DNA from 3 places in the Enterobacter huaxiensis genome. Region 2 is predicted to be linked to each of the others. Evidence: predicted binding sites of a transcription regulator. Region 2 holds the regulator's gene; each other region holds the start of a gene.
The links. The regulator PhoB, encoded in region 2, activates phosphate uptake and scavenging genes when phosphate is short. The targets are predictions, from matches to a motif close to CTGTCATAAAACTGNCNNAT.
Positions count from the first base shown of each region.

Region 1: a site for PhoB is predicted at 5,638-5,657, ahead of kdgR (DNA-binding transcriptional regulator KdgR). Genes of this name have one in related genera too.
Region 3: a site for PhoB is predicted at 1,490-1,509, ahead of pstS (phosphate ABC transporter substrate-binding protein PstS). Genes of this name have one in related genera too.

Region 1 is NZ_CP043342.1:1,963,570-1,971,866, forward strand. It holds gene msrC (free L-methionine (R)-S-oxide reductase MsrC) at 1-220, shown strand, start outside; gene proQ (RNA chaperone ProQ) at 317-1,003, shown strand; gene prc (carboxy terminal-processing peptidase) at 1,023-3,071, shown strand; gene htpX (protease HtpX) at 3,265-4,146, shown strand; gene D5067_RS09370 (MFS transporter) at 4,197-5,570, opposite strand; gene kdgR (DNA-binding transcriptional regulator KdgR) at 5,749-6,540, shown strand; gene D5067_RS09380 (YobH family protein) at 6,608-6,847, opposite strand; gene mgrB (PhoP/PhoQ regulatory lipoprotein MgrB) at 7,007-7,150, shown strand; gene D5067_RS09390 (YebO family protein) at 7,224-7,514, shown strand; gene D5067_RS09395 (DUF2627 domain-containing protein) at 8,216-8,297, shown strand, end outside.
Region 2 is NZ_CP043342.1:3,732,556-3,740,852, forward strand. It holds gene phoR (phosphate regulon sensor histidine kinase PhoR) at 1-1,122, opposite strand, end outside; gene phoB (phosphate response regulator transcription factor PhoB) at 1,144-1,833, opposite strand; gene sbcD (exonuclease subunit SbcD) at 2,021-3,226, shown strand; gene sbcC (exonuclease subunit SbcC) at 3,223-6,354, shown strand; gene mak (fructokinase) at 6,534-7,439, opposite strand; gene rdgC (recombination-associated protein RdgC) at 7,563-8,297, shown strand, end outside.
Region 3 is NZ_CP043342.1:4,885,457-4,893,753, forward strand. It holds gene D5067_RS23220 (fimbria/pilus outer membrane usher protein) at 1-265, shown strand, start outside; gene stgD (fimbrial protein StgD) at 275-1,351, shown strand; gene pstS (phosphate ABC transporter substrate-binding protein PstS) at 1,598-2,638, shown strand; gene pstC (phosphate ABC transporter permease PstC) at 2,767-3,726, shown strand; gene pstA (phosphate ABC transporter permease PstA) at 3,726-4,616, shown strand; gene pstB (phosphate ABC transporter ATP-binding protein PstB) at 4,664-5,437, shown strand; gene phoU (phosphate signaling complex protein PhoU) at 5,464-6,189, shown strand; gene yieH (6-phosphogluconate phosphatase) at 6,284-6,949, opposite strand; gene adeP (adenine permease AdeP) at 7,115-8,297, shown strand, end outside.

The DNA of each region.
Region 1 (8,297 bases), 1.8 Mb from region 2:
CTTTGATGGTCACATTGCCTGCGATGCGTCCAGCAATTCTGAAATCGTACTGCCGCTGGTGGTGAAAAATCAGATTATTGGCGTGCTGGACATCGACAGTACGGTCTTCAGCCGCTTTACAACCGAGGACGAGCAGGGGCTGCGCGAACTGGTTGCGAACCTGGAAAAGGTACTGGCAGCAACCGATTATCACAAATTCTTTGCGAGCGTCGCAGGATAATCAACGGATAACGTAGCATTTACTGATAGCGTCATTATAATGTCGCCTGTTCATGCCTGCGCTTGTTGGCAACGTCCGTTGTAATCAGGAAATTTCATGGAAAATCAACCTAAGTTGAATAGCAGTAAAGAAGTTATCGCATTTCTGGCCGAGCGTTTCCCACAGTGCTTCAGCGCTGAAGGTGAAGCTCGCCCCCTGAAGGTCGGTATCTTTCAGGATTTGGTCGCGCGTGTTGAAGGTGAGATGAACCTCAGCAAAACTCAACTTCGCTCCGCCTTACGTCTTTATACCTCAAGCTGGCGTTACCTGTACGGTATCAAAGCAGGCGCAACCCGTGTCGATCTTGACGGCAACCCTTGCGGTGAGCTGGATGAGCAGCACGTAGAGCACGCCCGCAAGCAGCTTGAAGAAGCCAAAGCGCGCGTTCAGGCACAGCGTGCTGAGCAGCAGGCGAAAAAACGCGAAGCCGCAGCGGCAAACGGTCAGGAAGACGCGCCTCGTCGCGAGCGTAAACCGCGTCCTGCACCGCGTCGTAATGAAAATAACGACCGCAAACCGCGTGCTGACAAACCCGCAGCGAAAGCCCCGCGTGCGCCGCGTGAAGAGCAGCGCCATACCCCTGTTTCTGATATCAACGCGCTGAGCGTAGGTCAGGCGCTGAAGGTTAAAGCGGGCAACAACGCGATGGACGCCACCGTACTGGAAATCACCAAAGATGGCGTTCGTGTACAGCTGACTTCTGGTATGTCAATGATTGTACGCGCAGAACACTTGTTGTTCTGAAACGGAGGCCAAGCCTGGCATGAACACTTTTTTTAAGCTCACCGCGCTGGCGGGTCTGTTTGCTATAACAGGCCACGCTTTCGCAGTGGACGATATCACGCGTGTTGATCAAATTCCGGTACTTAAGGAAGAGACGCAGCACGCGACGGTGAGTGAACGTGTGACGTCACGTTTCACCCGTTCGCACTATCGTCAGTTCGATCTCGATCAGGCCTTTTCGGCCAAAATCTTTGACCGCTATCTGAACTTGCTGGATTACAGCCATAACGTACTGCTCGCCAGCGATGTCGAGCAGTTCGCAAAACGCAAATCCGACGTAGGCGACGAGTTGCGTTCCGGCAAGCTGGATCTGTTCTACGATCTGTACAATTTATCGCAAAAGCGTCGTTTTGAACGTTATCAATACGCGCTGAAAGTGCTGGAACGTCCTATGGACTTCACCGGCAACGACACCTTTAATCTGGACCGCAGCAAAGCGCCCTGGCCGAAAGATGAAGCCGAGCTGAATGCTCTGTGGGACGGAAAGGTCAAATACGACGAACTGAGCCTCAAGCTCACCGGCAAAGACGAGAAAGAAATTCGTGAGACGTTGAACCGTCGTTACAAATTCGCTATCCGTCGCCTGGCGCAGACCAACAGTGAAGATGTCTTCTCACTGGCAATGACCGCGTTCGCCCACGAAATTGACCCACATACTAACTATCTCTCTCCGCGCAATACCGAGCAGTTCAATACTGAAATGAGCCTGTCTCTGGAAGGTATCGGCGCGGTGCTGCAGATGGACGATGATTATACCGTGATCAACTCCATGGTTGCCGGTGGTCCTGCATCCAAAAGCAAAGCGATTAGCGTTGGCGATCGCATTGTGGGCGTGGGTCAAACCGGACAGAACATGGTGGATGTGATCGGCTGGCGTCTCGATGACGTCGTTGCGCTGATCAAAGGGCCGAAAGGCAGCAAGGTTCGACTGGAAATCCTGCCTGCCGGTAAAGGCACCAAAACCCGCATCATTACCCTGACCCGCGAACGCATCCGTCTGGAAGACCGCGCGGTGAAAATGTCGGTGAAAACCGTGGGTAAAGAGAAGGTGGGTGTGCTGGATATCCCTGGCTTCTACGTTGGCCTGACGGATGATGTAAAAGTCCAGCTGCAGAAGCTTGAGAAGCAGAACGTCAGCAGCGTGATCATCGATCTGCGCAGCAATGGCGGTGGGGCGCTTACCGAAGCGGTTTCCCTGTCTGGCCTGTTTATCCCGTCTGGCCCGGTCGTACAGGTCCGTGATAACAACGGCAAAGTGCGTGAAGATGCCGATACCGATGGCGTGGTTTATTACAAAGGCCCGCTGGTGGTGCTGGTCGATCGCTTCAGTGCTTCAGCATCTGAAATCTTTGCTGCCGCAATGCAGGATTATGGCCGTGCGCTGATCGTCGGTGAACCGACCTTTGGTAAAGGCACCGTTCAGCAGTACCGTTCGCTGAACCGGATTTACGACCAGATGCTGCGTCCGGAATGGCCTGCTCTGGGCTCCGTACAGTACACCATTCAGAAGTTCTATCGCGTGAACGGTGGCAGTACGCAGCGTAAGGGCGTCACGCCGGATATCATGATGCCGACGGGCACTGAAGAGACGGAAACGGGCGAGAAGTTTGAGGATAACGCGCTGCCGTGGGATAGCATCAATGCCGCGACGTTTGTGAAGTCTGGCGACATGACGCAGTTCGGCCCTGATTTGCTGAAAAAGCATAACGAGCGTATCGCGAAGGATCCTGAATTCCAGTACATCGTGAAGGACATTGCGCGTTTCAATGCCCTGAAGGAAAAACGGAGTATTGTTTCTCTTAACTACGCTCAGCGTGAGAAAGAGAACAACGAAGACGACGCAACGCGTCTGGCGCGTATCAACGATCGCTTCAAGCGTGAAGGCAAGCCTCTGCTCAAAAAACTGGACGATCTGCCGAAAGATTACCAGGAGCCCGATCCGTACCTGGACGAGACGGTGCATATCGCTCTCGACCTGGCAACGCTCGAAAAAGATAAGCCAGCCGTGCAGCCCGCACCGGCGAAATAAACCCCTGACAGGCACAAGAAATTGTGCCTGTTTTTTTTAGTTCTGCATCCTCTCGTCAATCTGAATTTCAATTGTGTAAAGTTGTGTCTTTCTGGTGACTTACGCACGTCGAATCCTTGAAAATAACCGCAATACCCATACGATGTGGGTAATCGCATAGTGCGTTTTGTTAAACTGAGGTTAAAAGAAAATTATGATGCGAATCGCGCTCTTCCTGCTCACCAACCTGGCGGTTATGGTGGTTTTCGGGCTGGTGCTAAGCCTGACGGGAATTCAGTCGAGCAGCGTTCAGGGTCTGTTGATTATGGCGCTGCTGTTTGGTTTTGGCGGCTCATTCATCTCTCTGCTGATGTCCAAATGGATGGCACTGAAATCAGTCGGCGGAGAGGTTATTGAACAGCCGCGTAATGATATGGAACGCTGGCTGATGAATACGGTTGCTCAGCAATCTCAGCAGGCCGGGATCGCTATGCCGCAGGTTGCTATCTATCATGCGCCGGATATCAACGCTTTCGCAACAGGCGCACGCCGTGACGCATCGCTGGTTGCGGTCAGCACCGGGTTGCTGCAGAACATGAGCCGTGATGAAGCCGAAGCGGTAATTGCTCACGAAATCAGCCACATCGCCAACGGTGATATGGTCACCATGACCCTGATCCAGGGCGTAGTTAACACCTTCGTGATCTTCATTTCCCGTATCCTGGCGCAGATTGCGGCTGGCTTTATGGGCGGCAACCGTGATGAAGGCGAAGAGAGCAACGGCAACCCGCTGATCTATTTTGCGGTGTCAATGGTGCTGGAACTGGTGTTCGGCATCCTGGCAAGCATCATCACCATGTGGTTCTCCCGTCACCGTGAATTCCACGCCGACGCGGGCTCCGCGAAGCTTGTAGGCCGTGAGAAGATGATCGCTGCGCTGCAGCGTCTGAAAACCAGCTACGAGCCGCAGGAAGCATCCAGCATGATGGCATTCTGCATCAACGGTAAGTCGAAATCGCTGAGCGAGCTGTTTATGTCGCACCCGCCGCTGGATAAGCGTATTGAAGCGCTGCGTAACGGTGAATACCTGAAGTAACGCGTATGCGTCAAATGAAGCCGGGCGGAGAAACTCACCGCCCGGTTTTTTTATGCCTGAACGCGGGGCTGCGTCACGCGAAGCCCGCTGATGATGGCCGCGACGGTGGCCAGGGCTCCAGCGGTAAATAGCGCGACATGGGTTGCATTCTGCCCCGCAAGGTTAAACATCAATGCCACCAGTGCGGCACCGGTGCTTTGTCCTAACAGCCGGGCGGTACCCAGCATGCCGCTGGCCCCGCCGCTGCGATGGCGCGGCGCCGAGGTAATAATGGTGTGGTTGTTGGGGGACTGGAACAAACCGAAGCCAGCGCCGCACAAAATCATTCGCCAGATAATGTCCACGTCGCCTGGCGAGGCGGGAAGCAATGCCAGCGCGAATAGCCCGATAGCCATTACCACCAGCCCAATGCCCCCCAGCAGTCCGGCATGCACACGCTCAATCAGATACCCTGCCAGCGGCGCCATCACCATTGTGGCCAGCGGCCAGGGCGTGAGCAGCAGCCCGGTTTCCACCTCGGTACGACCAATCACGCTCTGTAAAAAGAAGGGAAGAGAAACCAGCGCCAGCATCTGGGCGCAAAAAGAGCAGATTGAGGTACAGATTGAAAGCGAGAACAACGGGATGCGTAACAGATCAACCGGCAGCAGCGGCACTGGCAGGGCCAGCTGGCGTCGCACGAAGAAAAAGCCGATCGCCAGCATTGCGACGACTTCGGCAGCAATTAACGTTATCGACTGCCCCTGCGCAAAGCCGCTCAGCGCGGTGATAAGCAGGCCAAACGTCAGGGCATTCATCACGGCGCTTGGCAGATCGAAACGTGGCATGGTGCTTTTGGGACCATTCGCCGGCAGATAGCGTAGCGCGAAAAGGAGGGCCACGACGCCCAGCGGTACGTTAATCGCAAACAGCCATTGCCATGACGCGACGGATAAAATCGCCGCGGCAATCGTCGGCCCGGCGGCCGATGAAACCGCGACGATAAACGAGTTAATCCCCATGCCGCGCCCAAGGTGGCGCTGCGGGTAGATGAGCCGAATCAGGGCCGTATTCACGCTCATCAGCGCTGCGCCGCCAAAACCTTGCGCGATACGCGCCAGCGTCAGGGTATGCAATGAATCGGAAAGGGCGCAGAAGAGGGACGTCAGCGTAAAGACCGCCAGGCCGCACTGGTAGACCCGACGGTAGCCAAACATATCCCCAAGAAAGGAAAACGAGAGCAGTGAAACCACAATGGCAATCTGATAGGCATTAACGATCCAGATTGAACTGGCCGGGGAGGCGTGGAGGTCGCTGGCGATGGTCGGAAGGGCGACGTTGGCGATAGCGCCATCAAGCACTGCCATCGAAATACCGATGATAATGGTGGCGATTGCCCCGTACCGCTGCGGTAAGGGCAAGCCATCAGAAGGTTTTTTTTCCATGGGAGATGAAAGGCTCAACGTGAAATTATTCTCAGAGTAACTATTTTAGCATCGTTAATTCGGTTTTATGTCGCAGATTTGTAACGAAGTAAACGCAGAACGATTGCAGGGAACATGACTCGAATTTATAATAAAAACCAGTTCTGATTTTTATAAAACACTCTCCATGAGGTGATAAATGGCAATTGCAGATTTGGATAAGCAGCCAGATTCTGTTTCTTCCGTGCTGAAGGTGTTTGGCATCTTGCAGGCGCTCGGAGAAGAGCGTGAAATTGGTATTACAGAGTTGTCTCAGCGCGTGATGATGTCGAAAAGCACCGTTTATCGCTTTTTGCAAACCATGAAGTCGTTGGGGTATGTCGCTCAGGAAGGCGAGTCTGAAAAGTACTCGCTGACGCTAAAACTGTTCGAACTGGGCGCCCGCGCGCTGCAGAACGTCGACCTTATCCGCAGTGCGGATATTCAGATGCGTGAACTCTCTCGCCTGACGAAAGAGACGGTGCACCTGGGCGCGCTGGATGAAGACAGCATTGTTTATATTCACAAAATTGACTCCATGTACAATCTGCGCATGTATTCGCGCATTGGTCGTCGCAACCCGCTGTACAGTACCGCTATTGGTAAAGTACTGCTGGCCTGGCGTGACCGCGAAGAGGTGAAGCAGATCCTCGAAGGCGTTGAATATAAACGCAGTACCGACCGTACCATCACCAGCACAGAAGAATTATTAACCGTGCTGGATACCGTGCGTGAGCAGGGTTACGGTGAAGATAATGAAGAGCAGGAAGAGGGCCTGCGCTGCATCGGCGTACCGGTATTTGACCGCTTCGGCGTTGTCATTGCAGGCCTGAGCATCTCGTTCCCGACGCTGCGCTTCTCGGAAGAGCGTTTACACGAGTACGTCGCGATCCTGCATACCGCAGCGCGTAAAATCTCCGAGCAGATGGGCTATAACGAGTATCCCTTTTAAACACTGTTTAGAATAAAAAACGCCGCAATGATTGCGGCGTTTTTTTGCGAACGGGTTTAGCGGGTGATTATCCGTTATCAATCACAACGGATGTCTTACGCAGCACCGGACAGTTGGTTAACCCGATAATCCCGCTGTCTGAATGCAGATACTGGGCGGTACTCATGCCCTGGGCAGTGAGGTACTTACACTGAATGCCTAATCCTGCAGCGTTTTGCGTGCTTCCCACAAGCACGCCATAGCCGGTTAACAGCAGGCCAATCCAAATAATGGCCAGCGCAATAATAGTTCGAATGACGTAATGCATCATTGCCTCTTTCTCTTTGTTGTCATGGGGTAAGCGTAACGGGTTTACCCTGTGAAACAAGTGCACGATTCCGAAAAGAACTGGATGAGGGTACAGTTAGCCCCTGTTTAAGATAACCGTGATAACCTGGTTGCATCAGGTCAAAAGGCGGAGTGTGGAGTGAAAAAAATACGCTGGGTACTTCTGGTTATCGTACTGATAGCATGCGTGGCGCTGTGGACGCAGACGATCAATGTGATGTGCGATCAGGATGTACAGTTCTTTAGCGGCATTTGTGCAATCAATAAGTTTATCCCCTGGTAGAACGCATTTTCCTCCGGGGTGATGCCCTTCTCGCGCACCAGTGGTAAAATAGCGTTTTTATTGAGGTGGTGAAATGGGTGAGTTAGTTAATTCGGGGCTGCTTAGCATGGCATCCCTGGTGGTCTCGTTGGTTATCCTGGTCGTCGGTTTGGTGTTGTGGTTCTTTGTTAATCGCGCCAGTTCCCGTACTAATGAACAGATCGAACTGTTGGAGGCGCTGCTGGACCAGCAGAAACGTCAGAATGCGCTCCTGCGCCGTCTGTGCGAGGCCAACGAGCCGGAAGAGAAAGTAACGCCAAAAGAACCGGTCGTTGAAAACAAAGAAGACGAAGACGATTTCATTCGCCTGGTGGCAGAGCGCTAGTCCACCCAGATTTTTGATGGCGGTTATCACGCCCTCTGGCTTCTCATTAAGGTGGGAGAGTCGGGGGGCGAACCTTTCGTTAAGCCCGTTCAGGCGCTAACGCACGTGCTAAATAATTTAGCATCAGTTAATCATTCATTCAGCTCACTGAAAACTGGTGAATATTTATCCTTTAAACACCGCACCGTTTTGTTGCATATATTCTGTATTTAAACCCGTTAACGCGCGTTTTATTTTTATCGAAACGTTTTGCTTGCCTTCTTTTGAAGCGAAGTCATAAAAATTTCATTATTTTAGTGCAGAGTGGTGTTTATTAAACGGTGAATTTTAATACAGTTTGCAGCGGGCGTTTTGGCGGCATATTTACATTGTGGGATACCGTTGCGTTGCAATGATTTCAGCATAAGTTTTCACAATTTGTTCTAACTCAATCATTGTATTCAAGAATCTTTACTTTGTGAGTGGACGCTTTGAAATGATTGAGCTATGGTAAAAATGTCTTAGATTACAGGGGGTGTGGAGACGACCTCCGGCTGCGACAACTTGTATTGTTTCCTTTAGCGGCACGCATATTTTTGCACAGTGCCGCGAGGTAGCGACAGAATGTGTGCGGCGGATCGAGACACGTTTAAAAATGGCTTGCCATATTAAACGTTGTATGTGATAACACGGTTTGGGTCAAACGAGGTACAGTTCTGTTTATGTGTGGCATTTTCAGTAAAGAAGTCCTGAGTAAACACGTTGTCGTTGAATACCGCTTCTCTGCCGAACCTTATATTAGTG
Region 2 (8,297 bases):
GTAGAAACGTTCGGTAAGACGCGGGAGGTGTTCAGATGAGATCCCCGGCCCGTTATCCTCAACGCTAAACTCCGCGCCCGCTGCGGTAGGCTGCCAGCGCACCCAAATATGCGTTCCTTCCGGCGTATGGTTCACCGCGTTATAGACCAGATTGGAGATGGCGCTGCGAAGCTCGTCTTCGCTGCCAAGCACTTTAAGGGTGTTATCGACCTCAAAGGTGAACTCATGTTTTTTATGGCTGAGCGTCTGCGCTTCACGCTCCACGACCCGCAGCATCATTGGCACATCGATGGTGTCAGTCAGCGCAAGCGAGGGGGCCGCTTCAATCTTCGAGAGCGTAAGAAGCTGTTTGACCAACCCCTCCATCCGGTGGGTTTGCTCCCGCATGGTGTGCAGCGCTTTCTCGCGCGGCGCGCCTTCCAGGATCTGCTCCTGCATCATCTCCAGATATCCCTGCAGCACCGTCAGCGGCGTGCGCAGCTCATGGCTCACGTTGGCGAAGAAATTACGCCGCGCGCCTTCCAGCTGGTGCATCTGGGTGACGTCGCGCGCCACCATCAGCCACTGCCGATCGCTGTAGGGCATCACGCGAATTTCAAGATGCCGACCATTATTGAGCTTCAGATTGTGCGGACGCGTAAATTCGCGCGTTTTGAGATACTGCGTGAACTCCGGGTAACGCAGAAGGTTGAGGATGTTCTGTCCGTTATCGTCCGGCCAGCGCAGGCCCAGCAGCTGTTGCGCCAGGCCGTTACACCAGAAGATGGTGCCCTCTTCTGTGGTCAGAATGACCGCATCCGGCAGCGATTCTGCACCGCTTCGGAAACGTTTGATAAGGCTTCCCAGCTCGCGGCGGCGCTTTTTATTTCGCATCTGCATCTGGTGCAGGCCGTACAGCAGCGGCTCCCAGCTTCCGCTCCCCGGCGGGGGCGTCATACTTCTGTCGACCCACAGCCACCAGGAAAGACGCAGTAAATTCCAGAAATGCCAGATCAGCAGGCCGGTGACTGCCGCCAGCAGAAACCAGGGTAGATGTCCAAGAAAGGCCCCCAGAATGAAGGCCGGAATACAGCATAAGATCAGTTCAAAGACGAGCCTTTTCCATGACAGACGTTCCAGCACGCGTCACACTCCTGTCATTGTTCAGAAACGGGTTGAGAAACGATAACCCGTGCCGCGGACCGTCTGCACCATGCGATCGTGGCCGCTCAGTTCCAGCGCTTTACGCAGGCGGCGAATATGGACGTCAACCGTTCGGTCTTCGACATAGACGTTAGTTCCCCAGACGTTATTCAGCAACTGCTCGCGGCTGTAAACGCGTTCCGGGTGCGTCATAAAGAAGTGTAAAAGCTTAAACTCGGTCGGCCCCATGTCGAGGGGATTTTCGCCCGTCATGACACGGTGTGAGGTTGGGTCAAGGCTCAGGCCCTGCATCTCAATCACCTCTTCTACCGCCATCGGGGAAATACGGCGCATAACGGCTTTGATGCGGGCCACCAGCTCCTTCGGGGAGAACGGCTTGGTAATGTAATCGTCCGCGCCGGTTTCCAGACCGCGCACGCGATCCTCCTCTTCACCGCGCGCCGTGAGCATCACAACCGGGATATCGCGGGTCATCGCTTCACGTTTAATGTGTTTGATGAACTGCAGTCCAGAGCCACCCGGCAGCATCCAGTCCAGCAGAATCAGATCGGGCCAGGGTTCATTCAGCTGGTTCACCGCGCTGTCATAATCTTCCGCTTCAACCGGCTGGAAGCCATTTTGTTCGAGCACGAAGCACACCATTTCACGAATTGGAGCTTCATCTTCTACGACCAGAATACGTCTCGCCATACTTTGCCCTGTCTTATCTTATTTAAATTACAAGTTTGTAATGCGGCGTCATTATGCGTCAGATTTATGACAGATTTATGAAAAACATTACCACCATAACTGGCAAACTGTTGTTTTATGACAGCGGTTATTTTCCGTTCCCTGACAGTTTATAATCCGCACCATCATTTTTCGCCACGGATCTCTTATGCGCATACTTCACACCTCGGACTGGCATCTGGGTCAAAACTTTTACAGTAAAAGCCGCGCCGCAGAACATGAAGCGTTCCTGAACTGGCTGCTGAAGACGGCTCAGTCGCATGACGTTGATGCCATTATTGTCGCGGGTGACATCTTTGATACCGGACAGCCGCCGAGCTATGCGCGTGAGTTATATAACCGCTTCGTGGTCAACCTGCAGCAGACTGGATGCCATCTGGTGATTGTTGCCGGAAACCACGACTCCGTGGCCACGCTCAATGAGTCTCGGGATATTCTGGCGTTTCTCAATACCACCGTGGTCGCCAGCGCAGGGCATGCGCCGCAGATCCTGAAAAAACGCGACGGCACGCCGGGGGCCGTGCTGTGCCCGGTTCCCTTCCTGCGCCCGCGCGATATCGTGCAAAGCCAGGCGGGGCTGTCCGGCGGCGAAAAGCAGCAGCATCTGTTACAAAGCATCACCGACTATTATCATCGGCAGCATGAAGATGCCTGCGCCCTGCGCGGTGAGCTGACGCTCCCGGTGATTGCCACCGGACATCTCACTACCGTCGGTGCCAGTAAAAGTGACGCCGTACGTGACATCTATATCGGCACGCTGGATGCCTTTCCGGCGCAAAACTTCCCGCCAGCCGACTACATTGCGCTCGGACATATACACCGGGCACAGATCGTCGGCGGCGCGGAGCACATTCGCTACTGCGGTTCCCCCCTCGCGCTCAGTTTCGATGAAACCGGCAAAGCCAAATCCGTCCACCTGGTGAGCTTCACCGACGGTAAACTCAGCGCGGTAGAGACGCTTGAGGTGCCCGTTACCCAGCCGCTGGCGGTGCTGAAAGGCGATCTCGACGCCATCACCGCACAGCTAGAGCAGTGGCGCGGCGCGGCGCTTAATCCGCCCGTCTGGCTGGATATCGAAATCACTACCGACGACTACCTGCACGATATGCAGCGAAAAATTCAGTCGCTGACGGAAGATCTGCCCGTGGAGGTGTTGCTGGTGCGCCGCAGCCGTGAACAGCGCGAGAAAATTCTTCTCGGCGCCCAGCGTGAAACCCTCAGCGAACTGAAGGTGGAAGAGGTGTTTGAACGCCGCTTGTCCCAGGAAGAGATTGACGACGACAAGCGCGCAAGGCTTAACGAGCTATTCGCCCATACCCTGCACGCGCTCAACGATGAGGAAGAAAACGCATGAAAATTCTGAGCCTGCGTCTGAAAAACCTCAACTCACTCAAGGGCGAGTGGAAAATTGACTTCACCGCCGAGCCTTTTGCAAGCAACGGGCTGTTTGCCATTACCGGCGCCACCGGCGCGGGCAAAACCACCCTGCTTGACGCCATCTGCCTCGCGCTGTACCACGAAACCCCGCGCCTGCAAAAAGTGTCTCAGGCGCAAAACGACCTGATGACCCGCGATACCGCCGAGTGCCTGGCAGAAGTGGAATTTGAGGTAAAAGGCATAGCCTACCGCGCTTTCTGGAGCCAGAACCGCGCGCGTAATCAGCCGGACGGAAATCTGCAGGCTCCGCGCGTGGAGCTGGCGCGCTGCGAAGACGGCAAGATTCTGGCCGACAAGGTAACGGATAAACTTGAGCAAACCGCGGCGCTCACCGGGCTGGACTATGGCCGCTTTACCCGCTCCATGCTGCTCTCTCAGGGGCAGTTTGCCGCTTTTCTTAACGCCAAACCCAGCGATCGCGCGGAACTGCTGGAGGAACTCACCGGAACGGAAATTTACGGCCAGATTTCCGCCATGGTCTTTGAAAAGCACAAAGCCGCCCGCAGCGCGCTGGAGATGTGCGAGGCGCAGGCCGCAGGCATCGTACTGCTTAGCGAAGAACAGCAGCAGCAGTTGCAGCAAAGTTTGCAGTCACTTACTGACGAAGAGAAAACGCTTCTCACGCAGCAGCAGAGTCAGCAGAAGGATTTTCAGTGGCTTACGCGTCAGGATGAACTCCTGCGCGAGCGGGAGCGCGCCGCGCTTTCTCAGCAACAGGCGCAACGGGCGCTTGCGGAGGCGGCACCTGACCTGGCTAAGCTCCAGCATGCGCTGCCTGCCGCCCGGCTCCGCCCGCTGTGGGAGCATCAGCAAGAACAGACGTCACGACTGGCGCAAACGCAGCAGCGAATTGCTGAAGTAAATACTCGCTTACTGGCAAAAACTGCCCTGCGCGCGCGGATCCGTAACGCGGCGCAGCAAAACCGGCTGCAGCTACAGGCTGAACTCGCCGCCCTGGCTCAGTGGCTGGCAGAACATGACCGGTTCCGCCTGTGGGGCCAGGAAATTGCAGGCTGGCGGGCACACTTCTCTCAGCTCAATCGCGATAAACATCAGCTGGCTACGCTGGCTGCGCGCATCGCTGAATTGCGCCAGAAGCTGGCTGGCCTGCCGGTGAGTCCCCTGACGCTGACGGCAGACGAGGTTGCTGCGGCAATGGAGCTGCTGGGGCAATCCCGCGCGCTGCGTCAGCGTCTGACCGCGCTAAACGCCCGCTATCAGCCGCTGCAAAAACGCCTGCGTCAGAATAATGAAAGCGTACAAAAAGCGCAGGCGGAACAGTTAAAACTCAATGAAACCCTGGCCCTGCGTCGACAGCAGTACAAAGAGAAAAACCAGCACTTTGTCGACCTGAAGGCACTGTGCGAGAGCGAAGCGACGATCAAAAAGCTGGAAAATTATCGCTCCCAGCTTGAGGCAGGTAAACCCTGCCCGCTGTGCGGTTCCAGCGAACACCCCGCCGTTGAGTCGTATCAGGCGCTTGAGCTCACGGATAACCAGCGCCGCAGGGATACCCTGGAAAAAGAGGTCGTCGCGCTTAAAGAAGACGGTCTGCTGGTGCTGGGCCAGGTTAATGCCCTGTCACAGCAGATCCAACGCGAGACAGACGAAGCGCAGGCGCTCTCTCAGGAAGAGCAAGCGCTCACTAAAGAGTGGCTGGAAGTGTGTGCCTCTCTCAATATTACGCTGAATATTCAGGATGATATTGCCCCGTGGATGAGCGAGCAGGAACACTACGAGCGGCAGCTTTATCAGCTCAGCCAGCGGTTGACGCTGCAAAGCCAGCTTAGCCAGCAGGAAGAACAGGAGCGTCAGTATCAGCAACAGCTGGCGGCGACGCGTGAGGGTCTGGAAAACGCCCTGGCGGCGCTGTCGCTTAACGTTCCTGAAGAGGGAACAGAGGCCGTCTGGCTGAAGACCCGCGAAACCGAATTCGCGCAGTGGCAGGAGAAACAGACCCAGCACGGCGCCACCCAGGAGCGTATTAACGCCCTGACGCCACTTCTGGACACCCTTCCGGCGGGGGATAGCACAGAAGCCGAAGCGGTTATTCCTGACGGCTGGCGTGAAGTTCACGACGAGTGCGTGTCGCTGCAAAGCCAGCTTATCGCACAGCAGCAGCAGGAGACGCTGGAGAGTGAACGTTTGCAGCAGGCGCAGTCTCAATTCAGCGCGGCCCTGTCAGCCAGCCACTTTGACGATCGAGACGCGTTTCTTTCCGCGCTTCTTGATGCCGACACCGTTCAACACCTGGAAGAATTAAAGCAGATGCTGGAGAAGCAGATACAGCAGGCTACGGCGCTCTTTGCCCAGGCGGAGCAGCAGCTGCAGAGCCATCAGGCGCTGCGTTCGGATGAGCTTAATGCCGACGCCCAAACGCTGCAGGCCCAGCTGCAGCAGCTGGCGCAGCAGCTGCGTGAGAACACCACTCGCCAGGGTGAGATCCGCCAGCAGCTCAAGCAGGACAGCGATAACCGTCTGCACCAGCAGGCGCTCATGCGGCAAATTGACGAGGCGGCACGTCTGGCCGATGACTGGGCCTATCTGAACGCGCTGATTGGCTCAAGCACCGGCGACAGATTCCGCAAGTTTGCTCAGGGGCTGACGCTGGATAATCTGGTCTGGCTTGCTAACCAGCAGCTCAACCGCCTGCACGGACGCTATCTGCTTCAGCGTAAGGTCAGCGACGCGCTGGAGCTGGAAGTGGTCGATACCTGGCAGGCGGATGCTGTCCGCGACACCCGCACGCTTTCAGGCGGCGAGAGTTTCCTGGTGAGCCTGGCGCTGGCGCTGGCGCTTTCCGACCTGGTCAGCCATAAAACGCGGATTGACTCCCTGTTCCTGGATGAAGGTTTCGGCACGCTCGACAGCGAAACCCTGGATACCGCGCTGGATGCGCTCGACGCCCTGAATGCTACCGGGAAAACCATTGGCGTGATCAGCCACGTTGAGGCGATGAAAGAGCGCATTCCGGTGCAGATCAGGGTGAAGAAGATTAACGGGCTGGGATATAGCAGGCTGGACAGAGAATTTTCGGTGGGGTGAATGGGGGGACGGTGCGGTCTGGTGCCCTCACCCTGGCCCTCTCCCACAGGGAGAGGGAATAAACCTTAAAAACAGCAACTTGTGTTGCTGTTTTGCTTTTCCCTTGCCTCACCCTGGCCCTCTCCCACAGGGAGAGGGTACAAACATTAAAAACGGCAACGCAGGTTGCCGTTTTGCGTTTATTCCGGCCACAGCCACGCCGCGCCGCGCACGCCGCTGGAATCTCCGTGCACCGCTTTGCGTATCGGGGTTTCACACTCCCCTCCGAAGACCCACTGTTTCACCAGCGTCGGCACCGTCGCGTACAGGCGGTCGACGTTGCTCATGCCGCCACCCAGCACAATCACGTCCGGATCGAGAATATTGATCACGTGCGCCAGCGATTTCGCCAGCCGCGTTTCGTAGCGGCTGAGCGCCAGCTCAGCGAGCGGATCGTCTTCTTCAACCAGGCGCATAATCTCGTTACCCTTCAGCGGCTGGCCGCTCAGGCGATGGTAATCGGTCGCAAAGCCCGTGCCGGAAATAAAGGTCTCAATACACCCCTGCTTGCCGCAGTAGCAGGGTACTTCAGCGCGGTATTTGAGCTCATCTTCATCCATCCACGGCAGCGGGTTGTGCCCCCACTCGCCTGCCGTTCCGTTACCGCCAATGTGTGAACGGCCACCGAAGGCCACGCCCGCCCCGCAGCCGGTGCCGATAATCACTGCAAAAACGGTCTGCGCCCCGGCAGCGGCGCCGTCAATGGCCTCTGAAACCGCCAGGCAGTTGGCATCGTTAGCCAGTCGGACCTCGCGGTTCAGGCGCGCGCTCAGGTCCTTATCAAAGGGCTGACCGTTAAGCCACGTCGAGTTAGCGTTTTTAACCACGCCGGTATAGGGCGAAATCGAGCCTGGGATCCCCATTCCGACACTCCCCGTTTCCCCCGTCGCCTGTTCAGTCATCTCAACCAGACGGGCAATCGTCTCAATCGTCTGCTGATAATCATCGCGCGGCGTGGGCAGCCGGTGGCGGAACAGCTGCTCCCCCTGCTCGCTCAGCGCAATGACTTCCGTTTTGGTGCCGCCCAAATCAATCCCAATACGCACAGGACACTCCTCATTATTTTGATTATCAACAGAGTAGAAGCCGGCTACCCGATTAGCAATGCAAGCGATGCGACAATTCGTTATCATGCCCGCTGATTTAACGACAAGGCCGTGGAAATTATCATGCTGTGGTTCAAAAATTTGATGGTTTACCGTCTCAGCCGCGACGTTTCGCTGCGTGCAGAAGAGATGGAAAAACAGTTAGCCGCTTACACCTTTTCCCCTTGCGGTAGCCAGGATATGGCCAAAACCGGCTGGGTCCCGCCGATGGGTTCACAAAGCGATGCCCTGACCCACGTCAGCAGCACCGGTCAAATCATCGTCTGCGCCCGTAAAGAGGAAAAAATCCTGCCAACGCCGGTGGTCAAGCAGGCGCTGGAAGCCAAAATCTTCAAGCTGGAAGCCGAACAGGGCCGTAAGCTGAAAAAGACTGAAAAAGATTCTCTGAAAGACGAAGTGCTGCACTCTCTGCTGCCGCGCGCCTTTAGCCGCTTTAGCCAGACCATGATGTGGATCGACACCGTCAACGGGCTGATCATGGTGGACTGCGCCAGCGCCAAGAAAGCAGAAGATACGCTGGCCCTGCTGCGCAAAAGCCTTGGCTCGCTGCCGGTAGTGCCGCTGGCACTGGAAACCCCGATTGAGCTAACCCTGACCGAATGGGTTCGCAGCGGTACGGCCGCGCAGGGCTTCCAGATCCTCGATGAAGCGGAGCTAAAAGCGCTGCTGGAAGATGGCGGCGTGATCCGCGCGAAAAAACAGGATCTGGTGAGCGACGAAATCGCCGTACACATTGAAGCGGGCAAAGTCGTAACCAAACTGGCCCTTGACTGGCAGCAGCGTATTCAGTTCATGATG
Region 3 (8,297 bases), 1.2 Mb from region 2:
GGGCTATCGCGTCCTGTTTAGCGTGAGGCAAAAGAACGGGAAACCCGTACCGTTTGGCGCAATGGCCACGGCAAATCTGTCAACGGGCACCGTAAGCGGCATTGCCGGTGAAAATGGAGAGCTCTATCTCTCTGGAATGCCAGAGGAGGGCGCGTTTGTACTGACATGGGGCGCAGATAAAGCAGCGATCGCCTGCCCGGTTAACTATCGCCTTCGCCAGCCTGAAGGGGTTGGGCTGGTACAGGTATCGGCAGTATGCCAATAGGGAAATGACATGAAATTCAGGACACAGCTATTTTTAACCGCGCTGACGATGCTTATGACGCCGGTATGCAAGGCCTACACGACTGGCGATGGCATATGCCATACGGTGGGGGGAGCCAACATCTATAATCTTAACTTAAACGGCAAACAGATTCCGGCGGATAAAAATAAAGCCAGTACAGAGGTGAGAGATCTGGAAACGTTGTCCGCATCCACGACCTACAAGGCTCAATGTGATTGCCTGACCCATTTTACAACAACATTTCGCACGATGTACTACACCGCGCGGTCAACGTTGAGCACGGACCGGGTAATAAACGGCTACACCTATTACCGACTCAGTGACAATCTCAGCATTGCTACGTCCGTACAGGTTCTTGGGAGGGATTTCATTCCTGTCCCATTCACTGCTGAACCAAACAAAATGACCCATGGGACCTATTGCTATGCGCCGGGCGAAGAGGGGGATGAGGTCACCCTGGATACAGGGTCAAAAATACAGGTCTCCTTTTTAATTAATAAGCCGTTTATTGGCCGGATTAGCGTACCCGGCACGGTGGTGGCCGATCTCTATGGCGGGCTGGACGAGGCTTCCTCCACTGCCAGCACAGACAAAATGGCGGAAATAAGAATCGTCGGTGATATCGTGGTTCCACAGAACTGTGAGATCGCCCCGGGCCAGACGCTGGAAATTGATTTCGGCAAAATCCCTGCCACTGACTTTTCCTCCACCAAAGGCGCTGCCGTGAGCGGTCGCAAGGTGAAAAAGACGATTCAGGTGCAGTGTACGGGCATGCTGAATGAAAATATTGTCTATTCTACCTTCCGCGCCGACCCTGTCGATGCAGATGCGATGATGATGAAAGTCAACGGCAACGATGACGTGGGCATCACCGTGTACGACAAGTGGGATCGTCAGGTCAATGTGAATGGCGGAAAAATGGATATGGACAGGGGAATAAACACAGGTGGTGCCGAAAACAATTCGCTCACCTTTTCCGCCGCGCCTGCCAGTGCAACGGGGGCCCAGCCCAAACCGGGCGCCTTTGAAGCTTATGCGACCGTTACCCTCGAAATTGAACACTAATCCTCCAACGGCTGTTTATGACAGCCGTTGTCATTTTCAGCCTTTTGCACCAGGCTTATAGGTATTACTGTGACAAAAATATGACACTAAGCTGAATAAAAAACGCTTTCTTTCAATGGGTTAATCTTTCATTTTGCATTGTCATAAAACTGTCATATTTCGTACATTTATCTGTCACCTGTTTGTCCTATTTTGCTCATCGTAGCCACTTAAACAATGATTTACGAAATCCTTGCAGGAGACATTATGAAAGTTATGCGTACCACTGTCGCAACTGTTGTCGCCGCGACCTTATCGATGAGCGCTTTCTCTGCATTTGCAGCAGCAAGCCTGACTGGCGCTGGTGCAACATTCCCTGCGCCGGTGTATGCCAAATGGGCAGATACCTACCAGAAAGAAACCGGCAACAAGGTTAACTATCAGGGTATCGGCTCCTCCGGTGGCGTAAAACAAATTACCGCTAACACCGTTGATTTCGGCGCGTCAGATGCCCCTCTGTCTGATGAAAAACTGAATCAGGAAGGCCTGTTCCAGTTCCCGACCGTAATCGGCGGCGTTGTGCTGGCTGTTAACATCCCTGGCCTGAAGTCAGGCGAGCTGGTGCTGGACGGCAAAACCCTGGGCGACATCTACCTGGGCAAAATCAAAAAATGGGATGACGAAGCCATCACCAAACTGAACCCGGGCGTTAAGCTGCCTTCGCAGAACATCGCTGTGGTGCGTCGCGCTGACGGTTCTGGTACCTCCTTCGTCTTCACCAGCTACCTGGCGAAAGTCAACGAAGAGTGGAAGTCTAAAATTGGCGCCGGCTCTACCGTTAACTGGCCAACCGGTCTGGGCGGTAAAGGCAACGACGGTATCGCCGCGTTCGTACAGCGTCTGCCGGGCTCCATCGGTTATGTAGAATACGCATACGCTAAGCAGAACAATCTGGCCTACACCAAACTGGTGTCTGCCGACGGCAAACCGGTTAGCCCGACCGAAGAGAACTTCGCCAACGCCGCCAAAGGCGCTGACTGGAGCAAATCCTTCGCGCAGGATCTGACTAACCAGAAAGGCGACGAGGCGTGGCCAATCACCTCTACCACCTTCATTCTGGTTCACAAAGAGCAGAAGAAGCCTGAGCAGGGTGCTGAAGTACTGAAGTTCTTCGACTGGGCATACAAAAACGGCGGCAAACAGGCGAATGACCTGGATTACGCCAGCCTGCCGGACAGCGTGGTTGAGCAGATTCGTGCTGCATGGAAAACCAACGTGAAAGACAGCAGCGGTAAAGCGCTGTACTAACAGGAAATATTTAACGAAGATGGCGGGTGGCGCTGCGCTTACCCGCCCTACGGTTCATCCTGTAGGCCCGGTAAGCGTTAGCGCCACCGGGCATATTCGTAAAAACGTCTCAAACAGAAGAGTAATTTATGGCTGCAACCAAGCCTGCATTTAACCCTCCGGGTAAAAAAGGTGACATGATTTTCAGCGCGCTGGTGAAACTGGCTGCGCTGATTGTGCTATTGCTGCTGGGCGGCATTATCGTGTCTCTGATTTTCTCCTCGTGGCCGAGCATCCAGAAATTCGGTTTCTCCTTCCTGTGGACCAAAGAGTGGGACGCGCCGAACGAAGTTTTTGGTGCGCTGGTGCCGATCTACGGCACGCTGGTGACCTCATTCATCGCGCTGCTGATTGCGGTTCCGGTGAGCTTTGGTATTGCCCTGTTCCTGACGGAGCTGGCGCCTGGCTGGCTGCGACGCCCGCTTGGCATCGCCATCGAACTGCTGGCAGCCATTCCGAGTATCGTTTACGGCATGTGGGGCCTGTTCATCTTCGCTCCGCTGTTTGCAACCTACTTCCAGGAGCCGGTCGGTAATGTCCTCTCTGCCATTCCGTTTGTAGGCGCGCTGTTCGCAGGCCCGGCATTCGGCATCGGTATTCTGGCGGCTGGCGTGATCCTCGCCATCATGATTATTCCGTACATTGCGGCGGTTATGCGCGATGTCTTCGAACAAACCCCGGTGATGATGAAAGAGTCGGCCTACGGCATCGGCTGCACCACCTGGGAAGTTATCTGGCGCATCGTTCTTCCGTTCACCAAAAATGGGGTGATCGGGGGCGTCATGCTGGGATTGGGCCGCGCGCTGGGTGAAACCATGGCGGTAACCTTTATCATCGGTAACACCTACCAGCTCGACAGCGTATCGCTGTTTATGCCGGGTAACAGTATTACCTCTGCGCTGGCGAACGAATTCGCCGAAGCGGAATCCGGGCTGCACGTTGCGGCGCTGATGGAGCTGGGCCTGATCCTGTTTGTTATCACCTTCATTGTTCTGGCGATTTCCAAGCTGATGGTTATGCGTCTTGCTAAAAATGAGGGGGCACGCTAATGGCGACTCTCGACATGCAAAACACCACCGAGCTGGCGGAATCCCGCCGCAAAATGCAGGCAAAGCGCCGCATTAAAAACCGTATCGCGCTGACGCTCTCAATGGGGACGATGGCATTCGGTCTGTTCTGGCTGGTGTGGATCCTGTTCTCGACGGTGGTTCGCGGCATCGACGGAATGTCGCTGGCGCTGTTCACCGAAATGACGCCGCCGCCGAACACGGCGGGCGGTGGTCTGGCGAACGCGCTGGCGGGAAGCGGCCTGCTGATCCTGTGGGCGACGGTCTTCGGTACCCCGCTCGGCATCATGGCGGGTATCTACCTGGCGGAGTACGGACGTAAATCATGGCTGGCTGAAGTTATTCGCTTCATCAACGATATTCTGCTGTCCGCACCGTCTATCGTTGTCGGTCTGTTCGTTTACACCGTTGTGGTGGCGCAGATGCAGCACTTCTCCGGCTGGGCGGGGGTTATTGCCCTGGCGCTGCTGCAGGTGCCGATTGTAATCCGAACCACCGAAAATATGCTGAAGCTGGTGCCGGACAGCCTGCGTGAAGCGGCTTACGCCCTGGGCACCCCGAAATGGAAGATGATCTCCGCGATTACGCTAAAAGCGTCAATCTCCGGGATTATGACCGGCATCCTGCTGGCCGTTGCGCGTATTGCGGGTGAAACGGCGCCGCTGCTGTTTACGTCGCTCTCCAACCAGTTCTGGAGCACGGACATGATGCAGCCGATTGCCAACCTGCCGGTGACAATCTTTAAATTTGCGATGAGCCCATTCGTGGAATGGCAGCAGCTGGCCTGGGCCGGGGTGCTGATCATCACCCTTTGCGTACTGTTGCTGAACATTCTGGCGCGCGTCATTTTCGCGAAGAAGAAACACGGTTAATTTTTTACGGCGCGGCAGCTCGCGGCGTCGAATGAGGAAATGAGTCAATGAGTATGGTTGATACTGCCCCGGGTAAGATTCAGGTTCGTGATTTGAACTTCTACTACGGCAAATTCCATGCCCTGAAGAATATCAACCTGGATATCGCGAAGAACCAGGTCACGGCATTCATCGGTCCGTCTGGCTGTGGTAAATCCACGCTGCTGCGCACCTTTAACAAGATGTATTCGCTCTATCCGGAGCAGCGCGCCGAGGGTGAAATCATCCTCGACGGCGAAAACATTCTGACCCATGCCCAGGATATCGCCCTGCTGCGCGCGAAAGTGGGCATGGTGTTTCAGAAACCGACGCCCTTCCCGATGTCGATTTATGACAACATCGCCTTTGGCGTGCGTCTGTTTGAAAAGCTTTCCCGTACGGATATGGACGAGCGCGTGCAGTGGGCGTTGACCAAGGCCGCATTATGGAACGAAACCAAAGATAAGTTGCACCAGAGCGGGTACTCTCTCTCCGGTGGTCAGCAGCAGCGTCTGTGTATTGCGCGCGGTATCGCCATTCGCCCGGAAGTGCTGCTGCTGGATGAGCCGTGCTCGGCGCTGGACCCGATCTCAACCGGTCGTATTGAAGAGCTGATCACCGAGCTGAAGCAGGATTACACCGTGGTTATCGTTACCCACAACATGCAGCAGGCTGCGCGTTGTTCCGATCACACGGCGTTTATGTACCTGGGCGAATTGATTGAGTTCAGCGATACGGACGCGCTGTTCACCAGGCCCGCGAAGAAACAAACCGAAGATTACATTACTGGCCGCTACGGTTGATTTGCCTTAGTGCATGTGGAGAAACCATGGACAACCTCAATCTTAATAAACACATTTCCGGCCAGTTTAACGCAGAGCTGGAAAGCATTCGTACCCAGGTGATGACCATGGGCGGCATGGTCGAGCAGCAGCTATCTGATGCGATTACGGCGATGCACAACCAGGACAGCGAGCTGGCGAAGCGCGTTATTGAAGGCGACAAAAACGTCAACATGATGGAAGTCGCTATCGACGAGGCCTGCGTGCGTATTATCGCCAAGCGTCAGCCGACGGCGAGCGACCTGCGTCTGGTGATGGCGATCATTAAAACCATCGCCGAGCTGGAACGTATTGGTGACGTTGCGGATAAAATCTGCCGTACGGCGCTGGAGAAGTTCTCTCAGCAGCACCAGCCGCTGCTGGTCAGCCTGGAGTCGCTGGGCCGCCACACCGTGCAGATGCTGCACGACGTGCTGGATGCTTTTGCGCGTATGGATCTGGACGAAGCGGTGCGTATCTACCGTGAAGACAAGAAAGTCGATCAGGAGTACGAAGGCATCGTGCGACAGCTGATGACCTACATGATGGAAGATTCCCGTACCATCCCAAGCGTGCTGACCGCGCTGTTCTGCGCGCGCTCAATCGAGCGTATCGGCGACCGCTGCCAGAACATTTGTGAATACATCTTCTACTTCGTGAAGGGTCAGGACTTCCGTCACGTGGGCGGCGACGAGCTGGACAAGCTGCTGGCGGGTAAAGATCCGAAAGAGTGATTTTTACCCTCACCCTAACCCTCTCCCACAGGGAGAGGGGACAATTCGGTTTTCTCCCTCTCCCCTGGGGAGAGGGTCGGGGTGAGGGGAAAACTCAGCGAGTAATATTCCACCCGCGTGCCTTCCACAATTCAGGCAGCTGCGCCAGATCGGTAAAGGTCGTCACTTTGGGATGATCGATCGGCTTGTTGTGCGGATCGGCGCAGAAGTAAAACACCTCCATGCCCGCATCAATCCCCGACTGCGCTCCCGCAGACGAGTCATCCACCAGAATGCAGTTTTCTACGTTGACGTTCATCGCCTTCGCTGCATGGAACATCAGTGCCGGGTCTGGCTTCCAGCGCTGGATATCGTAGCCGCTGAACAGTTTTTCCGGGAAGTGATGCAACATCTCCAGCTTGCCCAGCGAGTGCTGCATTTTGCTGACCGGGCCGTTAGAGACCACGCAAATGGGCACCGTCATCGCATCAAGCAGCGCGTTTGCGCCGGAAATGACCTCCAGCTCCGAGTCGAAGAGGCGTGCGACCTCGGCGCGGTAAACGGGTTCCAGATCGGCTTTCGCCAGGAAGACCCCGTGCTCTTCGTTAATGATGTCGATGATCTCGTACAGCTTCACGCCCTTAAAGCGTTTGAACACCTCGTCGAGATCGAGCGCAATGCCAAATTCCTGGAACATGGCGACATACGCGCGGGAACAAATGACCTCACTGTCGACCAGCGTACCGTCGCAGTCGAAAAATACCGCTTCAATTCCGGACATGCCTTTCCCTTTTAACAAGTTTAACGTTTTCGTACGGCAGTTTAACGAGACGCAATCGTTGCCGTATAAGCAAAATCAATGAAAAAAGTATCTCATAACCGCCACTATTGTCGCATTTTGGTATAGGATAGCGACGAATTTTCCCTCCTTGTTCGGAAATTGATGATGAGTCAACAACACAATACCCAGACATCTGGTCAGGGTCTGCTTGAGCGCGTGTTCAAACTGCGCGAGCACGGCACAACGGCACGCACCGAAGTGATCGCCGGTTTCACCACCTTCCTGACGATGGTGTATATCGTTTTTGTTAACCCGCAAATTCTGGGCGTTGCTGGCATGGATACCAGCGCCGTCTTTGTGACTACCTGCCTGATTGCTGCGCTTGGCAGCATTCTGATGGGCGTATTCGCTAACCTGCCTGTGGCGCTCGCCCCGGCAATGGGTCTGAATGCCTTCTTCGCGTTCGTGGTCGTTCAGGCGATGGGCCTGCCGTGGCAGGTTGGCATGGGCGCTATCTTCTGGGGCGCCGTTGGCCTGCTGCTGCTGACCATCTTCCGCGTGCGCTACTGGATGATTGCCAATATCCCGGTGAGCCTGCGCGTGGGCATCACCAGCGGTATCGGCCTGTTCATCGGCATGATGGGTCTGAAAAACGCTGGGGTGATCGTGGCGAACCCGGAAACGCTGGTGAGCATCGGCAACCTGACCTCTCACAGCGTGCTGCTGGGCGTGCTGGGCTTCTTTATCATCGCCATCCTCGCGTCCCGCAATATTCACGCGGCGGTGCTGGTGTCCATCGTGGTCACCACGCTGCTGGGCTGGATGCTGGGCGATGTACAGTTCCACGGTATCGTCTCAGCGCCACCGAGCGTCTCTACCGTTATTGGTCACGTGGATCTGGCTGGGTCGTTTAACCTCGGTCTGGCGGGCGTGATTTTCTCCTTCATGCTGGTGAACCTGTTTGACTCCTCCGGTACGCTGATCGGCGTGACCGATAAAGCCGGTCTGGCGGATGAGAAAGGTAAATTCCCGCGTATGAAGCAGGCGCTGTTTGTAGATAGCGTCTCCTCCGTTGCAGGTTCTTTCATCGGGACCTCCTCTGTGACCGCTTACATTGAGTCCTCTTCGGGCGTCTCCGTTGGCGGCCGTACCGGCCTGACGGCGGTAGTAGTGGGCCTTCTGTTCCTGCTGGTGATTTTCCTGTCTCCGCTGGCGGGGATGGTCCCACCGTATGCGGCCGCAGGCGCGCTGATCTACGTAGGCGTTCTGATGACGTCCAGCCTGGCGCGCGTGAAGTGGGAAGATTTGACGGAAGCCGTTCCGGCGTTTATTACCGCAGTCATGATGC